3 linked regions of the Phytoactinopolyspora mesophila genome follow. The protein of the gene in region 3 interacts with the protein of the main gene of each other region in a pairwise test. Links are inferred from orthologs where the notes say so. Each region holds a gene or a part of one and is shown on either strand. Other genes may lie near its edges. The genes, in order: dnaE, ctaD and F7O44_RS10495.

Region 1 (6,583 bases), on a different replicon or contig from region 3:
CCCTCGGGCCGGCGGTGGCGACGTCTACGGCTATCGCCGAGCCGGCTTCGGTGGCACCGCAAGTGTCGGCGAAATTGGTGATTCCCACATCGCGGGCGAAGTGATTGAGGGTTCCGCATGGAAAGACGGCCAGCGGAAGAGCTCGCCGGACTGCGACGGCGGCCACTGTGGTGACGGTGCCGTCCCCACCGGCTGCGCCCAGCGCGCGCACATCGTCCAGCTCATCCAGCGCGGAGTCGAGGTCGAGGCCGGGCTTCATGTGCAGGATCCTGGCCCGTGGGAGGAGCCGGCCGATCTCTTCGGACGGATCGGTGTTGTTCCCTGATCCGGGGTTGGCGACGATCACCAGCCCGGCTCCCGCGGGAAGCGACGGCGCCGACGACGAGGGGTGCACGCCCCACGGCGTACGGGGCAGGACGGGCCACCAGCGGCGACCGGCGAGGGCTATCCCGGCTCCGAGCGTGGCACCCGCCACGACGTCGCTGACATGATGTACACCTACATGAACCCGGGAGTACGCGACGGCACCGGCCAGGGGCGCCACGGCGGCCCCCAGAGCGGCATTCTCCATCGCGACGCCGGTGGCGAACGCCGCCGCGGACGCGGCATGACCACTCGGGAACGACGTGGTGACCGGCTCGCGCTTCAGCCGGCGAATCACCGGTGTCAGTTCCGCGTCCGGCCGCCTCCGGCGGATGAGCGGCTTGAACAGTCCGTTGGCTACCGCGCTCGTCACCGCGAGCGTTGCGACCCCTCGGATCGCAGCTCTCCGGGGTCGTCCCGGGAAGCACGCGGCCACGCCGGCGATGGCGAGCCACAGCCGGCCCTTGTTGGCTGCTTGGCTGAGCTGACGTACGCCCTGGTCCAGAAGGCTCGGCACGGGCACCGGTGGGCGCCGACGGATCTGCTGCGAGAAGCGGGGCCTAGATGAGGCGGGTGGCACGTGCATGCCTCTCCTCTGGTCGTTTGTCTCGCACGATGCGGCGAGGCGGCGGTGTGGCCCCTGGCGGGTCTCCCGGCTCCCACCGTACGCCGGTCACTGTGGCCGCCACCGTATCTGGCTGCGTTCGCAGGGTGCCTCGGGGTGGCGTCGCAACCTTGTCGGCGCGGCCACCTAGAGTGGCATTATTCTCGGTTGCGCGCGCGTCTGGGCCCAGTGTGAGTGCGGGGTGCGAGTGCGGCGTGGGAGTTGTTGGCTTCTGCCTGCGTGTGGCTGTTCTAGGAGGTCTGGTTAAGTCGTGTCGAGTGCTGGGTCCAGCTCCGGGGACTTCGTCCATCTGCACGTGCACACCGAGTATTCGATGCTTGACGGTGCTGCTCGGCTGGATGACCTGTTCGCTGAAGCCGCCAGGCAGGGAATGCCGGCCGTGGCCACCACCGACCACGGCAACGTCTTCGGCGCGTACGAGTTCTACAGCAAGGCGAAGGCCCACGGCATCAAGCCGATCATCGGCACCGAGGCCTATCTGACGCCGAAGACGAGCCGATTCGACAAAACCCGGGTCCGGTGGGGTGACGGCGGCGGGGACGATGTCTCGGGCAGCGGTGCGTACACACATATGACGCTGCTGGCCGAGAACACCGCCGGAATGCACAACCTGTTCCGGCTCTCGTCGCTGGCGTCCCTCGAAGGGTTCTACTTCAAACCGCGGATGGACCGCGAGATCCTGCAGACCTACGCCGGCGGCCTGATCGCCACCACGGGTTGCCCCAGCGGTGAGGTCCAGACCTTGCTGCGGCTCGGCAAGTTCGACGACGCCGTCGCGTCGGCCGCTGAGTTCCGGGACATCTTCGGCAAGGAGAACTTCTTCGTCGAGCTGATGGACCACGGTCTGTCGATCGAGACGCGGATCCGGGAAGACCTGTTGCGCCTCGCCAAGCAGCTCGGTCTGCCGTTGCTGGCCACCAACGACCTCCACTACACCCACAAGGCGGACCACAAGGCGCACGAGGTCTTGCTGTGCGTGCAGTCCGGTTCCACGCTGGCCGACCCCAAGCGGTTCAAGTTCGACGCCGAAGACTTCTATCTCAAGACGGCCGAAGAGATGCGCTCGGTCTGGTCGGGTCTCCCGGAGGCGTGTGACAACACGCTGCTGGTGGCGGAGCGGTGTGAGGTCGAGTTCATCGAGGAGGCCGGCCGGTACATGCCGCACTTCCCCGTGCCTGCGGGGGAGGACGAGACCTCGTGGTTCGTCAAAGAGGTCGAGCGGGGATTGCATATGCGCTACCCCGACGGCATTCCCGACGAAGTCCGCAAGCAGGCCGAGTATGAGACCAACGTCGTCACCGGCAAGGGGTACGCCGGCTATTACCTGATCGTGGCGGACTTCATCAACTGGTCCAAGAAGAACGGCGTGCGGGTCGGTCCTGGCCGTGGCTCCGGCGCCGGGTCCATGACGGCGTATGCGATGGGCATCACCGACCTCGATCCCCTCAAACACGGTCTGATCTTCGAGCGATTCCTCAATCCGGAACGCGCCTCGATGCCCGACTTCGACGTCGACTTCGACGAGCGCGGCCGTGGTGAGGTCATCCGCTATGTCACCGACAAGTACGGTAGCGATCACGTCGCGCAGATCGTCACCTACGGCACTATCAAGGCGAAGCAGGCCGTCAAGGATGCTTCTCGGGTGCTCGGTTTCCCGTTCGCCATGGGGGAGCGGATCACCAAGGCCATGCCGCCCTCGGTCATGGGCAAAGACGTCCCGCTGAGCGGCATCTTCGATCCCGAACACAAGCGATACTCGGAGGCAGGCGAATTCCGCCAGCTGTACGAGGCCGACGCGGACGTGCGCAAAGTCGTCGACACCGCCAGGGGTTTGGAGAACCTGAAACGGCAGTGGGGCGTGCACGCGGCGGGGGTCATCATGTCCTCCGAGCCGCTGCTGGACACCATCCCCATCATGAAGCGCGAGCAAGACGGCGCCATCATCACGCAGTTCGACTATCCGACCTGCGAGACGCTCGGCCTGGTCAAGATGGACTTCTTGGGGCTGCGCAATCTCACGATCCTCGACGACGCGCTGAAGAACATCGTCCGCAACGGCAAGGATCCGGTCGACCTCGACGAGCTCACGTTGGATGATCCGGCCACGTATGAGCTGCTCAGCCGGGGGGACACACTCGGTGTCTTCCAATTCGACGGCACCGGTTACCAGCAGCTGTGCCGGCTGATGCAACCCGACACGTTCGAAGACATCTCCGCCCTCGGCGCCCTGTACCGGCCAGGGCCGATGGGCGCCAACTCACACATCAACTATGCCCAGCGCAAGAACGGCCAGCAGGAGATCACCCCGATCCATCCCGAGCTGGCCGAAGCGCTGGAGCCGATCCTGGGTACCACCTACGGCCTGATCGTGTACCAGGAGCAGGTCATGGAGATCGCCCAGAAGCTGGCCGGGTACACGCTCGGTAAAGCGGATCTGTTGCGCCGTGCCATGGGCAAGAAGAAGCGCGAGGTGCTCGACGCGGAGTTCGTCGGCTTCTCAGACGGCATGAAAGCCAACGGCTTCTCCGAAGCGGCGATCAAGACGCTCTGGGACATCCTCGTTCCGTTCTCCGACTACGCGTTCAACAAGGCCCACAGCGCCGCTTACGGCCTTGTGTCGTACTGGACCGCGTACCTGAAGGCTCATTACCCCGCCGAGTACATGGCGGCTGTGCTGACTTCCGTCCGGGGTGACAAAGACAAGACCGCGCTCTACCTGGGGCAGTGCCGGCGCATGGGCATCAAGGTGTTCCCGCCCGACGTCAACGAGTCCGAGGGTGACTTCACGCCGGTCGGCACTGACATCCGTTTCGGGTTGGCCGCTATCCGTAACGTCGGCACCAACGTCGTCGACGGGATCGTCGCCGCACGCAAGAGCGAAGGCCGATACGAGAACTTCCCGGACTTCATGAACAAGGTTCCGGTGCCAGTGTGCAACAAGCGTGTGGTCGAGTCGCTGGTCAAAGCCGGTGCGTTCGACTCCATGGGATACGCCCGCCGAGCCCTGGTATCCATCGTCGACGAGACGGTGGACGCGGTCATCACGTTGAAACGCAACGAAGCCATCGGCCAGTTCGACCTGTTCGGTGGAGCAGGCGGCGAGGAGTCTGCGGGTCTCGAGGTCAGCGTGCCTGATCTGGCTGAGTGGGACAAGAAGGTCAAACTCGGCTACGAGCGCGAGATGCTCGGGCTTTATGTTTCCGACCACCCACTCCTCGGCATCGAACACGTGCTCTCCTCAGTGGTTGACCGGCCGATTTCTGCGCTCAGCGACGAAACCGAGGTCCCGAGCGGCACCAATCTGACCATCGGTGGGCTCATCACCGCCATCCAGCGCAAGGTCACCAAACGAGGCGACACGTGGGCCATCGCCACCGTGGAAGACCTCGAAGGCTCCATCGAGTGCCTGTTCTTCCCGGCCACCTATCAGCTGCATGCCATGCAGCTGATCGAAGACGAGGTCGTGACTGTGAAAGGGAAGCTGGACCGGCGCGACGAGGCACCACAATTCATCGCCAGTGAACTCAGCATGCCCGACGTCTCGGCCGCGCCCACCGGTCCGCTGATGGTCACCATGCCGTTGACCAGGTGCACGCCGCCGGTTGTCGAACGGCTCAAAGATGTCCTGGCGACACACCCAGGCGCCACCGAGGTTCATCTCAAGCTGACCGGCTCGGAACGGACCACGCTGATGCGGTTGTCCGACGGCCTGCGAGTCACACCGTCGTCGGCGTTGATGGGTGATCTCAAGGCGCTACTGGGTCCGACATGTGTGGTCTGATGGTATAGATGCGTGTGCGCGAAAATTCTGACTCCGGCCGGTTCGCATGAGCCGTGACCCCTGGGCCTGGCCCGCGTCATCGGAGCGGCCACCTCAGGCACCGGGCACCCGCGACGACACGCCGTCCGGGGCGCGAACCAGGACCGGCCGGCGTAATCCGCTGCCCAGCACCCGTAAGGTTGCCGCCGAGATCGGCGTGACGTCAGTGGTCGTCGGTGTGCTCTTCGGAGTGGCGTGGTTGATGTTCACTCCTGACATCACCGGCCAGGTCGCCGAAGAAGGTGTTGCTGTTCCGATCGCCGAGGCTCGCCAGCTCTTCGACCGGGTGGCCGTGTTTTCGCTGCTCGGTGCCGCCATCGGGATTCTTCTTGGTGCCGTGTTCGGTCCCCGTCACCGCCGGCGGCCGGTGACCACTCTGCTCGCTCTCGCAACAGGTGGTTTCGGTGGCTCGCTGCTGGCCATGGGCGTTGGCATCCTGCTCGGCCCGTCCGCGGTCAACGACGAACCCGGCACTGAGGTGCAGCTTCCGATGGAACTTGAAGCGCCGGCGGCGTTGTTCGTCTGGCCGCTGCTGGCGATCATCGTCGTGACGTTGATGTCGTTGTTCCGTGACGACAGGTCGCCTTGGATCTGGGACCACCGATGAGGCGAGTGAGCGCGGCGGAACTATTGCTGGGGATTGCCGGGGCCGTCCAGGCGGCGTTCCAGTGAGCTGACTTGGCGCTGCAGGTCCTTGATCGCCTCGAGGAGCTGGTCCTCGCGGTCCGGGCCTGAGCTGGAAGTGTCGTCGTCGCGCGATTCGTTCTCTCTCTGCCGGTCCAGCGCCTCGACCGTGACGGCGATGAAAAGGTTGAGAACCACAAAGGTGGTGACGACGACGAAGATGAGGAAGAACAGCCACGCCGCTGGTTGTTCCCGCCCGATCGGCTCGACGATGTCACCGAGGCCGCCGTCGCCGATCATGATGCGGAACATGGAGGTGGCGGTCTGGCCAAGGTTGCCGAAGTGTTCCGGTGAGATCCCGCTGAACAGGTTGGTGGCCATGACGATCCCGACGTAGTACAGGATCACCAGCAGAGCTCCGATCGAAGCTATGCCAGGAATGGCTGTCACCAGCGCGCCGACGACCCGCCGCATCGACCGCACCGTGGAGAGCAACCGCAGAACCCGCAAGACCCGCAATACCCGCAGGACGGCGGCGTCTCCGGAGGCTGGTATCAGCGCGAGCGTGACGACGAACAGGTCGAACAAGCCCCAGCCGGAGCGGAAGAAGGAGCGGCCGTGGGCAAAGATCCGCAAGGCGATCTCGGCCACGAACACCGCAATGATGAAACGGTTGAGCGGGCTCAGCAGCCAATCCCAGCGTGCTGTGACCTCGTCATAGGTCTCCAGGCCCAGCACAGCGGCATTGAGCACGATAAGGGAGACGATCAGCCGCTGGAAGCCTTTGGACTCGACGAAGGCCGCGACTCGTTGCCGGTGGGTGCGCGAAGGTGGCTGCTGGGACGTTGGGCGGTCGAGTAACCCGGTCGCCCGGTCGGTCATACGTTGATCCTTGATCTCTTGAAGACGTCAGCTCGCGGGATCAACGCTGATCCTTGAACGAGGCCGGCCGGCGGCACCCGACATTTTCCCACAAGTGCGGTGAACCACCCTTCGTGTGGCCGGCCCGAGTCAAACCGAGGCGTTCGTGGGTCGTCCTGGGTATCGCGAATCAGCTGGCAAAGCCTGGTCGAGCGATCTGAGCGGTCGTTGCCCCGGTGAGCTCGATGAGTTGCGCCGGCGCCAGTTCGATGTCCAGGCCCCGGCGCCCA
Region 2 (5,577 bases), on a different replicon or contig from region 3:
TCGTGGTTGGCGGACTGCAGGCACGCCAGCGCCGTGTCTGGGCGTAGTGCCGCTGCGAACTCGGCGGGGTCGACCCGGCCGTGCTGGTCCACGCTCACACGACTGGTGGCGGTGTGCAGAACGGAAGAGTGCTCGACCGCCGAGGCGACCACCTCGTGCCCCACTCTGCGTCGAGCGTGCATCGTGCCCAGCATGCCGAGATGGACCGCCTGCGTGCCGCTGGAGGTGAAGGAGACCTCATCGGGGCGGGCTCCCACGACGGACGCCACGATTTCGCGAGCATTGTCAAGCAGCAGCTTCGCACGTCGCGCGGAGCCGTAGAGCCGCGCCGGATCGAACCAGCCTTGGTCGAGAGCATCCATCCACACCTCGCGCGCAGCGGGATGCAGTGGTTCGGTCGAAGCGGCGTCGAAGTAACCTGAAACACTGGCCGCCGGCTCGTCGTCACGCGGAGTACCCACGACACGTACGGTAACCGTAGACCTCCTCGGAGATCGCCAGCGCGTAACCGCTAAGGTGGGCGACGACAACAGAAGCTTGCCTTGGGCGTTCCATGCCGGTTGCCGGATGGGCGCTCGTATCAAGGTGAGTGCCATGCATGGAAGGGCGCCTCGTGGGTCACGATGAAAGAGTTCGCCCGGTGCGTCGCAGGGTCAAGGCTGCGGCCGCCGCGGTTGCCTCGGTATTGGCACTGAGTGGCTGTGCCGCGGACGCTTCCGGTCAGTGGCAGCGCATGGGGCTGCCCGAGGGCGCCACTGAGGAAGCGCCGCTGATCGGGGACCTCTGGGTTGGGTCCTGGGTCGCCGCGCTGGTGATAGGTGTGCTGGTGTGGGGGCTGATCCTCTGGGCCGCGATCGCGTATCGCAAGCGCAACGACGAGATGCCCGCCCAGACGCGATTCAACATCCCGATCGAGTTCTTGTACACGGTGACGCCGTTGATCGTCATCGGTGTGCTCTTCTACTTCACCATGCAGCACCAGGACGAGATCCTCGCCGAACCCGAGTCTCCGGACTTGACGGTGGAGGTCATCGGGCAGCAGTGGTCCTGGACGTTCAACTACGTCGACGAAGATGTCTACGACATCGGGACCACCACGGAGATCCCCACTCTCTACTTGCCGGTCGATGAGACGGTCCGCTTCGAGCTGAACTCGCCGGATGTCATCCACTCATTCTGGGTGCCGCAGTTCTACATGAAGATGGACGTCGTTCCAGGGCGCACCAACAGCTTCCACGTCACACCGAACCAATTGGGCACCTTCGCGGGTAAGTGCGCTGAGTTCTGTGGCGCGTACCACTCGCGGATGCTGTTCAACGTCGAGGTCGTCCCGGCCGAGGAGTATGCCGCTCAGATGGATAACCTGCGCGAGGCCGGTCAGACCGGACAGATAGATGCGCCGCTGCGAGGCGCGTACTCGGAGAGGCCGCTCAACGAGGCCGGGAGTGAAGAGTGACCACATACGTCGAGCCCACTACCGAGGGCGCGCCTCAGCCGCGGCAGTCGGCGCACCGCAAGGGCAACGTCGTCGTCCGGTGGCTTACGTCCACCGACCACAAGGTGATCGGGTACATGTACCTGATGGCGTCGTTCGGGTTCTTCCTGATCGGCGGCGTGCTCGCCCTGCTGATGCGCTTGGAGCTGTTCTCGCCCGGCACGCAGGTGATGAGTGACAGCTTCTTCAACCAGCTGTTCACCATGCACGGCACCATCATGCTGCTGCTGTTCGCCACCCCTTTGTTCATCGGCTTCGGCAACATCATGGTGCCGCTGCAGATCGGCGCACCGGATGTCGCCTTTCCCCGACTGAATATGTTCAGCTTCTATCTGTTCGTGTTCGGCGGGCTGATCGTGGTGGCCGGCTTCCTGACGCCGGGTGGTGCAGCCGACTTCGGCTGGTTCGCCTACACCCCGCTGTCCAACTCGCTTTACAGTCCGTCCGCGGGTGGCGACCTCTGGGTAGCGGGTCTGGCGATGAGCGGTTTCGGCACCATCTTTGGTGGCGTCAACTTCATCACCACCATCGTGTGTATGCGCGCGCCCGGCATGACGATGTTCCGGATGCCGATCTTCACCTGGAATATCCTGGTGACCAGCATCCTTGTGATCATCGCCTTCCCGCTGCTGGCGGCCGCGCTGTTCGCCCTGTTCGCCGACCGTAACTTCGGCGCGAACATCTTCGACCCATCGGCCGGTGGTGCGATCCTCTGGCAGCACCTCTTCTGGTTCTTCGGTCATCCAGAGGTCTATATCATCGCGCTGCCGTTCTTCGGCATCATCACCGAGATCATCCCGGTGTTCAGCCGAAAACCGATCTTCGGTTACAAGGGACTGGTGCTGGCCACACTGTCGATCGCGGCGCTGTCCGTCACTGTGTGGGCTCACCACATGTACGTGACAGGTGCGGTGAACTTGCCCTTCTTCGCCGCTATGACCATGTTGATCGCGGTGCCCACCGGTCTGAAGTTCTTCGCGTGGATCGGCACTATGTGGCGAGGCTCGGTGACCTTCGAAACGCCGATGCTCTTCTCACTCGGCTTCCTGGTGACCTTCCTGCTCGGTGGCCTGACCGGCGTCATTCTGGCCTCACCGCCCCTCGACTTCCATGTGTCCGACTCGTACTTCGTCGTGGCGCACTTCCACTATGTGGTCTTCGGCACGGTCGTGTTCGCGATGTTCGCCGGCTTCTACTTCTGGTGGCCGAAATGGACCGGCCGTATGCTCGACGAGCGTCTGGGCAAGATCCATTTCTGGACGCTGTTCATCGGTTTCCACACCACGTTCCTGGTGCAGCACTGGCTGGGTGTGGACGGCATGCCCCGGCGCTACGCCGACTATCTACCCGAAGACGGCTTCACGGGACTCAACCAGATATCGACTGTGGGGGCGTTCTTGCTCGGAGTCTCCACGCTGCCGTTCCTCTGGAACGTGTGGAAGTCTCGCTTGTCACCCAAGGTGGCCGTCGACGACCCCTGGGGCTGGGGGCAGTCTCTCGAGTGGGCGACCTCGTCGCCACCGCCGAGGCACAACTTCACTTCGCTACCGCGAATCCGCAGTGAGCGTCCAGCCTTCGACTTGAAGTACCCCGAAGCCGCCTCTGAGTCGCAGCTGAAACCGGCGTCCAGTGGGGTGATGACCGAGGTATTCGGTCCGCCTGACGTTCAGTTGGCCGGTGAGATGGGCACTCCGGACGAGCCGGTCCAATCGCCCGAGGATGATCAGCGCGACGAGAACGAAAAGCGGGAGGGCGAGCAGTGAAAATCGAGGCGCTGATCTTCGTTATTGTCGCCATCTTCCTGGCGGTCGTCACACCGATCTATTGGCTGCTGTCCAACGATCCCACGGGAACGACGGCGTTGACGCTGACGTTCGGCCTTGGTGCGATGATCGCCTTCTACTTCATGCTGTTGGCGCGCAGAATGGGGCCGCGGCCAGAAGACCGTCATGACGGTGAGATCGAGGAGCTGGCCGGCGAGTACGGATTCTTCAGTCCGCACTCGTGGTGGCCGCTGATGGGTGGCGCGGCGGCCACGGTCGTGTTTGTCGGGCTGGTGTTTGCCTGGTTCATCTTCATCATCGGAGCGGCGTTGGCTGCTATCGCGGTGATCGGCTGGGTCTTCGAGTACTACCGGGGCGAGCACGCTCACTAGAACCGCAGGGCGGGCTCGGACGAGCTGGCCCCAGGTTTTGTAGTTCGCCGGGTTGTTCCCTCTCACCTCGCGCGGGACATGCAGGTCCCGTGCGAGGTGCTTTTTCTAGCACTCCTCAGGTCGGTTCGCGGGAGCGCCGATTGGTTAGCCTCGGGAAGTATGAAGCCGCGAAGCTACCAGTTCGGGTCTGTGTGGGTCGTTGCCGTCCCGCTGAGTCGGTGTTGGGATTTCCTCACGTCGCCTGGCCAACGGTGGTTCGACTGGTGGCCGCGGCTGCGGGAGATCGAGATACAACGCACGAGTCGCCTGGTTGGCAGCCGCGCTGTGTGTACGTGGAAGAGCCCACTCGGCTACCGGCTGCGGACCTCGTTGCTCGTCACCGAAGTAGTGGAAGGCACGCGAGTTCGGATGGCGGCCGGCGGCGACCTGACCGGACTAGCCGAAGTCGCACTTTCGGAGCTGCCCGGCGGCGGCACCCGGATCGACGTGACGTGGTGGGTGCATACGACGCGTACCTGGATGAATCTCCTCGCACCCGCGCTACGGCCTCTGTTCCTCTTGGGTCACCGGGCGGTGATGCGCGGTGGCGAGCGAGGGCTGCGACAGGCTCTGGCGGCCGAATCACCCGGTTGAGATCCCGCCCGGGCTCAAAGATAGCCCCATAGCGAGGCACGGGGGAGCGGAAGCCGACCGTGTGCGCCCTGGCTCTGGAATGGTCGCGGTAAGCCGCCCCGGGGCCCGTCCGGCCGTCCCCGGAAAAGCCGAGAGGCCGTGACCCCTTTTTAACAGGGCACGGCCTCTCGAGCTTCTCAGGGCTTATTGCTGTCCGGAGATGATGTTCTCCGAGGCTTCGTCGTCAGCCATCTCGAGTTCGCCATGTGCGTGGTGGCTGTGCTCGAGCTCCTCGGCCGTCGGCTTCGGAATGACATCGCCGAAGTAGAACCGGGAGATCTGCGCCCGTCGACGCTCCTTCTTGTAATCCGGGTTCGGAATACCCTGTGCATCCGTGGCCGGACCGGGTTCGTAGACAACGTCGCGCTCGTGGGCGGTCAGCGTGAAGGCGGTGGCTTGATCGAGCGGGACGTGCCGCTCGGTGAACTCACCGTCCGGGCTGACCATGATGATGCCCGACTCACGTCCGTGCAGCACCTTCTCCCTGTCTCGACGTTGCAGGCCGAGGCAGATCCGTTTGGTGATCCAGAACGCTATGGGCGGCATGACAATCACGCTGACCTGCAAGAATCTCGACACCCAGTTGACCGGGATATTCAACGTCGTGGCGAAGAAGTCGTTTCCGCCAGCGATCCACAGAAGGATGTAGAAGACGATGAACGCGACGCCGAGCGAGGTGCGAACCGGAACGTTGCGCGGCCGGTCGAGAGTGTGGTGCTCGCGGTTGTCACCGGTGATCTTCCGCTCGATCCATGGATACAGTGCGAAGGCCGTCAGGATAACGCCGGGCAGGATGATCGCGGGTAGTAGAACGCTGGGTGCGAAGTAGTACCCGAAGATCCCTATCTCCCAGGGCGGCATCAGCCGCAATCCACCGTCGAGGAACCCGATATACCAGTCTGGCTGGACACCCGCCGTGACCTGCGATGGATCGTATGGACCGTAGAACCACAATGGGTTGATCTGGATCGTCGCCGACATCAAGAAGATGAAGCCGAAGACGATGAACATGAACCCGCCGGCCTTGGTCATGTAGATCGGGAAGAACGGGTAACCGACGACGTTCTTGTTGCTCTTGCCAGGACCGGCCCACTGGGTGTGCTTCTGGAACCAGATCAACAGCAAATGCAGAGTGACCAAGGCGACGATCAGACCGGGTACCAGCAAGATGTGGATCGCGTAGAACCGGGAGATGATGTCTTCGCCCGGATACTCCCCGCCGAAGAGGAAGTATGAAAGATAGGTCCCGATCACC
Region 3 (5,470 bases):
GGTCACAACGCCCACCGGAAGCTCCCGGGGGTCGAACATGGTCCGCGCCAGCGTGTCGGCCCAGATCATGAAGCTGGCGCCGACCAGGGCGGCGAGCGGCAGCACCCGTTTGTGTCCTGCCCCGGCCATCAGCCGGACCGCATGCGGGATCATCAGCCCGACGAACCCGATCGCTCCGCTGACCGCGACGGCAGCTCCGGTCAGCAGCGCAACCAAGGAGAGCATGGTCCACCGCGTTGCGTTGACGTTGACGCCGAGCGCTGAAGCGGTGCCGTCGCCGAACGCGAACGCGTCCAGGGTCCTGGTGCGAGTCAGCAACGCTGCGCCGATGACAACGACGGCCGTGGTGACGATCGCGACGTCGTCCCAGCTCTTGCCGCCGAGCGAGCCCAGCAACCAGCTGAGGATGCCCCGGTAGGAGTCGCCGGTGGCCGACCAGAAGATCACGAACGACGTGATGGCCGAGCACAGGTAGGACACGGCGAGCCCGGCGAGCACGGTCCTGGTCGGCGGAAGTTCGCCGCGCCGGTTCGCCAGCGTCAAGGTCGCCGTCAGAGCCAGGAGCGCGCCGCCGAACGCCGCGACCGGCAGGGCGAACTGGCTCACTCCGAGGACAAGCACGATGACCGCGCCCACCGACGCTCCAGAGGACAGGCCCAATAAGTACGGGTCGGCCAGTGGGTTGCGGGTGAGTGTCTGCATGACCGCACCGCACAACGCGAGGGCGGCTCCGACCGCCGCGGCCGTGAGCACCCGCGGCAGCCGGACGTCCCAGACGATTCCGTCGAGTTGCCGGGAGAGCGCGGCCGGTTCCAGTCCCAGCCGGTCCAGGCCGATGTGCGCCCCGATCGAGCGCCAGACATCCAGCATGCTGATGTCGGCCGAGCCGATGGTGACCGCCACCGTGACCGAGAGCACCAGCACGCCGGACATCACCGGCGTCCACACCGCCATGGAGACCGGCCGCTTGGGACGCGGTTGTGTCTCGGTGCGCTGCGTCGCCCGGCCGCGCTGGGCCGGGTGGGCCGGTGGCGGCGTTGAGTTTCTGGTGACGTTCGGGGGCGCTGTCATGGGGGCTTCATCCGCTGTCCGAGTCGCTGCCGGGCAAGTCGATCTGGTCGAGTTGTTCCGCGAGGTCGACGACGGCCTGGGCGTTGCGCACACCTGCTTCGGCCGCTGGGAACGGCAAGGTCAGATAGCGCTGTTCTTCGACGGCCGGCATCACGGCCGTGGCCGGGTTGGACTCCAGCAGGTTGATCTTGTTCTCGGCTGTGTTCCAGGCGGCGTCGACCAGGATGATGACGTCCGGGTCGCGGTCGATGACCTGTTCCCAGCCCACGTTGGACCAGGTGTCGTCGATGTCGGCGAATATGTTCTCGAAGCCGAGCTCGCGCATCATCATGGCCGGGGCACCGATGTCGCCGCCCACGTACGGAGCGTCCTCACCGGAGCTGTACCAGAGGGCGGTATAGCCGGTGCCTGGTGCGTCCACGCTGTCCAGCAGTGTTTGTTGCTCGGCCACAAGTTCCTCGGCCCGGTCGGTGACGTCGAAGATGGCGGCGAGCTCGTGGATGTGCTCGAACAGCAGCTCGAACGTCATCGGATCCGGCTGGTACGGGGCGTCCTTGCATGCCGACGGCGAGACGTAGGTGGTGACACCGAAGTCGGCCAGGGCCTCGCGCTCGCCGGCGGTGTCGACGGTGAAGTTGCTCTCCCAGCCGCCGTAAACGAAGTCTGGCTCGGCCGCCAGCAGCGCCTCGTGGCCGGGGACCTGCTCGGACAGCACCGGCACGGCCGCGGCGTCGTCCGCGTATTGCTCAGGGACCGGGCCGTCGCCGAACGCGGTGCCGATCAGCCGGTCGGAGAGACCGAGAGCCAGCATGAGCTCCGTCGACGTGGATTTGATGGTGACGACGCGCTCGGGCGGGGCGTCGATGGTCACGTCGAAACCGCAGTTGTCGATCATGAGTGGTGCCGCGGCCGCATCTGGCGCGGCGGTGGTATCACCGGCGGCGGCCTCGTCGTCGGATGATGTGTTGTCGGAGCCGCAGCCGGCGAGCACAACGGCGGCTGCTGCGAGTGAGAACAGCAGCCGGCTGCGTCGGTTGGTGATCAATGGGCGGCGAGCCACGGGGCCTCCAGCGATGGGGAGCGCTGGCCGCGTGTTCCACGGTGATGTGCGGCCAAGGCAGGGCAGGATGTGTTGTCACAAGACGGCCAGGTCAGCCGTTGGACCAACTACCCACTCATCGGGCAGACGCTGCAGAGCACAAGTTGTGCTCCAGGGCCGTTTGTCATCATATGCGAGCCGCTGATGATCTGAAATCCTGCCGTCCACAACCGAGGGTGCGTTGGTGGTGCGGAGCCGAGCGCTGGATGGGCGGCATTAGGGTGGCGACATGACCGAGACGCGCTCGCCTTCCCCGCCCGTCGCGAACTCTGCTCTGGTCCCGCGGATGCGTCCGTTCACATCGACGATTTTCGCGGAGATCACCGCACTGGCCGTGCGGACGGGAGCCATCAACCTCGGCCAGGGTTTTCCCGACACCGACGGCCCGCAGCTCATCCTCGACGAGGCGACCAGGGCGATCAACGGCGGCGCCAACCAGTACCCGCCGGGTCCGGGTGTACCCGAGCTGCGGGCGGCCGTCGCCGAGCATCAGAAGCGGTTCTACGGCCTCGACGTCGACGCCGATTCTGAGGTGCTGGTCACCGCCGGGGCCACCGAAGCCATCGCGGCCACCATTCTGGCGTTGTGCGAGGCCGGCGACGAGGTCGTCACCTTCGAGCCGTATTACGACTCGTATGCCGCTTCGATCGCGCTCGCGGGTGCCCGGCGACGTACGGTGCGGTTGCGGCACCCGTCGTTCACCGTCGACGCCGATGAGCTTCGCGCCGCCTTCAGCGAGCGGACGCGCGTGGTGCTGCTGAACTCGCCGCACAATCCCACCGGCAAGGTCTTCAGCCGCGCCGAACTGGAACTGATCGCACAGCTGGCCGTGGAGCACGACGCGATCGTGGTGACCGACGAGGTCTACGAACACCTGGTCTTCGACGATCTCAAACACATCCCGATGTCGACGTTGCCCGGCATGGCTGATCGAACGGTCACGATTTCTTCGGCGGGCAAGACGTTCTCCGTGACCGGATGGAAGATCGGCTGGCTGCACGGCCGGCCGGAGCTGGTCGCGGCGGCGCGGGCGGTCAAGCAGTTCCTGACGTTCGTCAGTGGCGGCCCTCTACAGCCCGCCGTGGCGGCCGCGCTAGGACTTGGTGACGAGTTCTACACCGAGCTGGCGGGGAGCATGCAGCGTAAGCGGGACCTGTTGGTCGACGGGCTGCGGGCAGCCGGGCTGGATGTCTTCCCGACGTCAGGCACGTACTTCGTGATCACCGACGCCGCTGCGCTCGGTTTCGATGACGGCATCGAACTGTGCCAGCAGCTTCCCGACCTCATCGGTGTGGCGGCGGTGCCCGTCTCGGTCTTCTGCGATGACAAGGAGTCGACGAAGTCGCTGGTCCGATTTGCCTATTGCAAGCGTGACGAGGTCTTGCGGGAGGCGGCTGAGCGGCTCTCGCGCCTGCGCCACAGCCTCGCTTGAGGTGCATCCCTCCAAGGCGCCGGATGGTCATGACTGCGACGTTCCTGGCTCGTCGGAGCGCACGCTGTTCCCACGTTCCCGCTGACGCTCCGCACGCTGCTGGATGAGTTCCTCGACTGCGCTGGGCAGGGTCGTCTCGAAGTCGATCAGCTTCGCCCACGTCGGCGTCATCACGATGCGGACCATGCCGTCGTAGAGCGAGCGGACCTCGGCCTCCCACTCGACCCGCTGCTCGGCCGTCATCTGATAGGTGCCGTTCATCTCGAGGTACTCATTGGGGATGCCGTCGACCTCGTCGAGTTCAACAGTGCCGCGGACGAGCAGGATCTTGGGTGGGTGCACCTCGGTGTCGATAGTGATGGCGACGGCCGGGTTCTGACGGAGCGAAGCCAGCTTCGGAGCGTTCCTCGACGTGCACATCACGGCTTCCTTGCCGTTCCAGGCAAAGGCGATCGGGATGCTCCGCGGTGTCCCGTCCTTGGCCACATAGGCCAGGCGGCAGAGGTCACGAGCCAGCATCTCCTGGCTCAGCGGGTGGTTGAGGATCTCGGTGACCTGGTCGTTTGTCATGATGCGCCTCCTGAGGGCAGAGCGGCCACGGTGGTCGCCCTGCCCCTGGGACGGAGTCGTCACGGCGTTCTCGACGTCCTCGCCGGACTTTGCCTGGGCTGCGAGTTAGTCCTCGGCGCTGGCGAACAGGTCCGAGAACATTAGTCGCGGACCACGGGCAGGTCTACGCCACACTCGTCCGCGAGGTAGTCATGGACGCGGTCCTCCGCGGCTTCTTGCTCCGCCACCTCATCGAGATCAAGCTCGACGAAGAGCGTGGCCATCGCCTCTTCCACGTCTCCGCCGGCGTCCTCGATCGCGGCGACGAACGTCTCGACCAGATCGGTCGCCAGCTGCCAGTCGGCTTGGATGTCCTCCGGGACGTCTGCCGCGTTGAGTTTTTCACGGGCATTGTGGAAGCCGCTCGCCACCGCGTCCATATCACCGGCATCGAACAAGGCCTGGATGTCGTTGACCATCTCGCGGGCTTGGATCATGTCGGCACACGCGGCCCCCGAATCTGATCCGCCGCCCGCCGCGTCGGGTTCGTCGTCAGTGGCGTCGTCCTCGGCGGGCTCGTCTTCCGGGGCCGCATCAGCGTCGTCGTCGGCGGGCTCGTCCGGGTCGTCCTCGGTGGGGTCGGCGTCAGCCGCGGCCTCGTCCGTCGGATCAGGGCTGTCCGCCGCGTCGTCGTTGCCGCAGCCGCCGGCGGTGGCCGTCATCAGCACGGGTATCGCGGCCGTCGCCAGAGCGCGTCGCAGGCGTGTAGTTCGCATGTGGGCAGTGTGACCGGCGGGTGGCCGGCATCGCATCAGGGAGGAACCCCAGTGTGTGCGGGAGCGGATCTCAACGTGGCCGCAAATGGCGCTCAGCTGAGGAGGGTGGCGGGCAGATGCGCACGGTCCGTGACACCGAGCTTCCGGTACACGCTGCTCAAGTGGTACTCGATGGTCCGTGCCGATACACACAGAGCCGCGGCCGCCTCGGCATTGGTGACGCCTTTGGCCACCGTCACGGCTACCTCCAGCTCGCGTGGGGTCAGTTCCGCGGCGGGGCCGAGACCATGTTGCCGACGCTCACCACACGCCGCGAGCTCCGCCTTGGCCAGCGCCGCCCACGGCGCGGCTCCCAGACGCTGGAACTCTTCTAGTGCGTTGTGCAGGTGGTCACGGGCGTCTCGCTTGCGGCGCGCCCGACGTAGCCGCTGGCCCCATACCAGCTCGGTACGGGCCTGCTCGAACACCTCGGGCGAACGCCGGTGTAACGCGGCCGCTTCGGCGAAGAGCTTGTCGAATTCGTGATCGGCAGCGAGCAACGCC

Evidence for each region.
Region 1: the proteins of F7O44_RS10495 (region 3) and dnaE interact in binary tests that used the Escherichia coli proteins (3 or more experiments, as listed by UniProt). The link is inferred for Phytoactinopolyspora mesophila from one-to-one orthologs.
Region 2: the proteins of F7O44_RS10495 (region 3) and ctaD interact in binary tests that used the Escherichia coli proteins (3 or more experiments, as listed by UniProt). The link is inferred for Phytoactinopolyspora mesophila from one-to-one orthologs.

The regions. Positions count from the first base shown.
Region 1 is NZ_WLZY01000007.1:9,921-16,503, reverse strand. What follows is about bases 964-4,969. They hold dnaE (DNA polymerase III subunit alpha), read left to right. Parts: upstream 964-1,301; coding sequence 1,302-4,769; downstream 4,770-4,969. Other genes in these bases: F7O44_RS19115 (hypothetical protein), read left to right, coding at 4,816-4,969. Outside these bases: F7O44_RS19125 (bifunctional phosphatase PAP2/diacylglycerol kinase family protein), read right to left, coding at 1-949; more of F7O44_RS19115, read left to right, coding at 4,970-5,415; F7O44_RS19110 (ion transporter), read right to left, coding at 5,436-6,314; ybaK (Cys-tRNA(Pro) deacylase), read right to left, coding at 6,484-6,583. UniProt on the Escherichia coli protein: DNA polymerase III is a complex, multichain enzyme responsible for most of the replicative synthesis in bacteria. This DNA polymerase also exhibits 3' to 5' exonuclease activity. The alpha chain is the DNA polymerase catalytic subunit.
Region 2 is NZ_WLZY01000002.1:721,775-727,351, forward strand. What follows is about bases 856-3,855. They hold ctaD (aa3-type cytochrome oxidase subunit I), read left to right. Parts: upstream 856-1,452; coding sequence 1,453-3,258; downstream 3,259-3,855. Other genes in these bases: ctaC (aa3-type cytochrome oxidase subunit II), read left to right, coding at 856-1,456; F7O44_RS09420 (aa3-type cytochrome oxidase subunit IV), read left to right, coding at 3,255-3,650; F7O44_RS09425 (SRPBCC family protein), read left to right, coding at 3,810-3,855. Also shown: F7O44_RS09405 (cysteine desulfurase family protein), read right to left, coding at 1-461; more of ctaC, read left to right, coding at 641-855; more of F7O44_RS09425, read left to right, coding at 3,856-4,283; qcrB (cytochrome bc1 complex cytochrome b subunit), read right to left, coding at 4,467-5,577. UniProt on the Escherichia coli protein: Cytochrome bo(3) ubiquinol oxidase is the terminal enzyme in the aerobic respiratory chain of E.coli that predominates when cells are grown at high aeration.
Region 3 is NZ_WLZY01000003.1:148,581-154,050, reverse strand. Bases 1,608-4,500 are described here. They hold F7O44_RS10495 (pyridoxal phosphate-dependent aminotransferase), read left to right. Parts: upstream 1,608-2,399; coding sequence 2,400-3,602; downstream 3,603-4,500. Other genes in these bases: F7O44_RS10485 (hypothetical protein), read right to left, coding at 4,313-4,500; F7O44_RS10490 (pyridoxamine 5'-phosphate oxidase family protein), read right to left, coding at 3,630-4,172; F7O44_RS10500 (putative F420-0 ABC transporter substrate-binding protein), read right to left, coding at 1,608-2,131. Outside these bases: F7O44_RS10505 (putative F420-0 ABC transporter permease subunit), read right to left, coding at 1-1,071; more of F7O44_RS10500, read right to left, coding at 1,079-1,607; more of F7O44_RS10485, read right to left, coding at 4,501-4,927; F7O44_RS10480 (AAA family ATPase), read right to left, coding at 5,020-5,470. UniProt on the Escherichia coli protein: Shows aminotransferase activity with methionine and histidine as substrates, and to a lesser extent also with phenylalanine.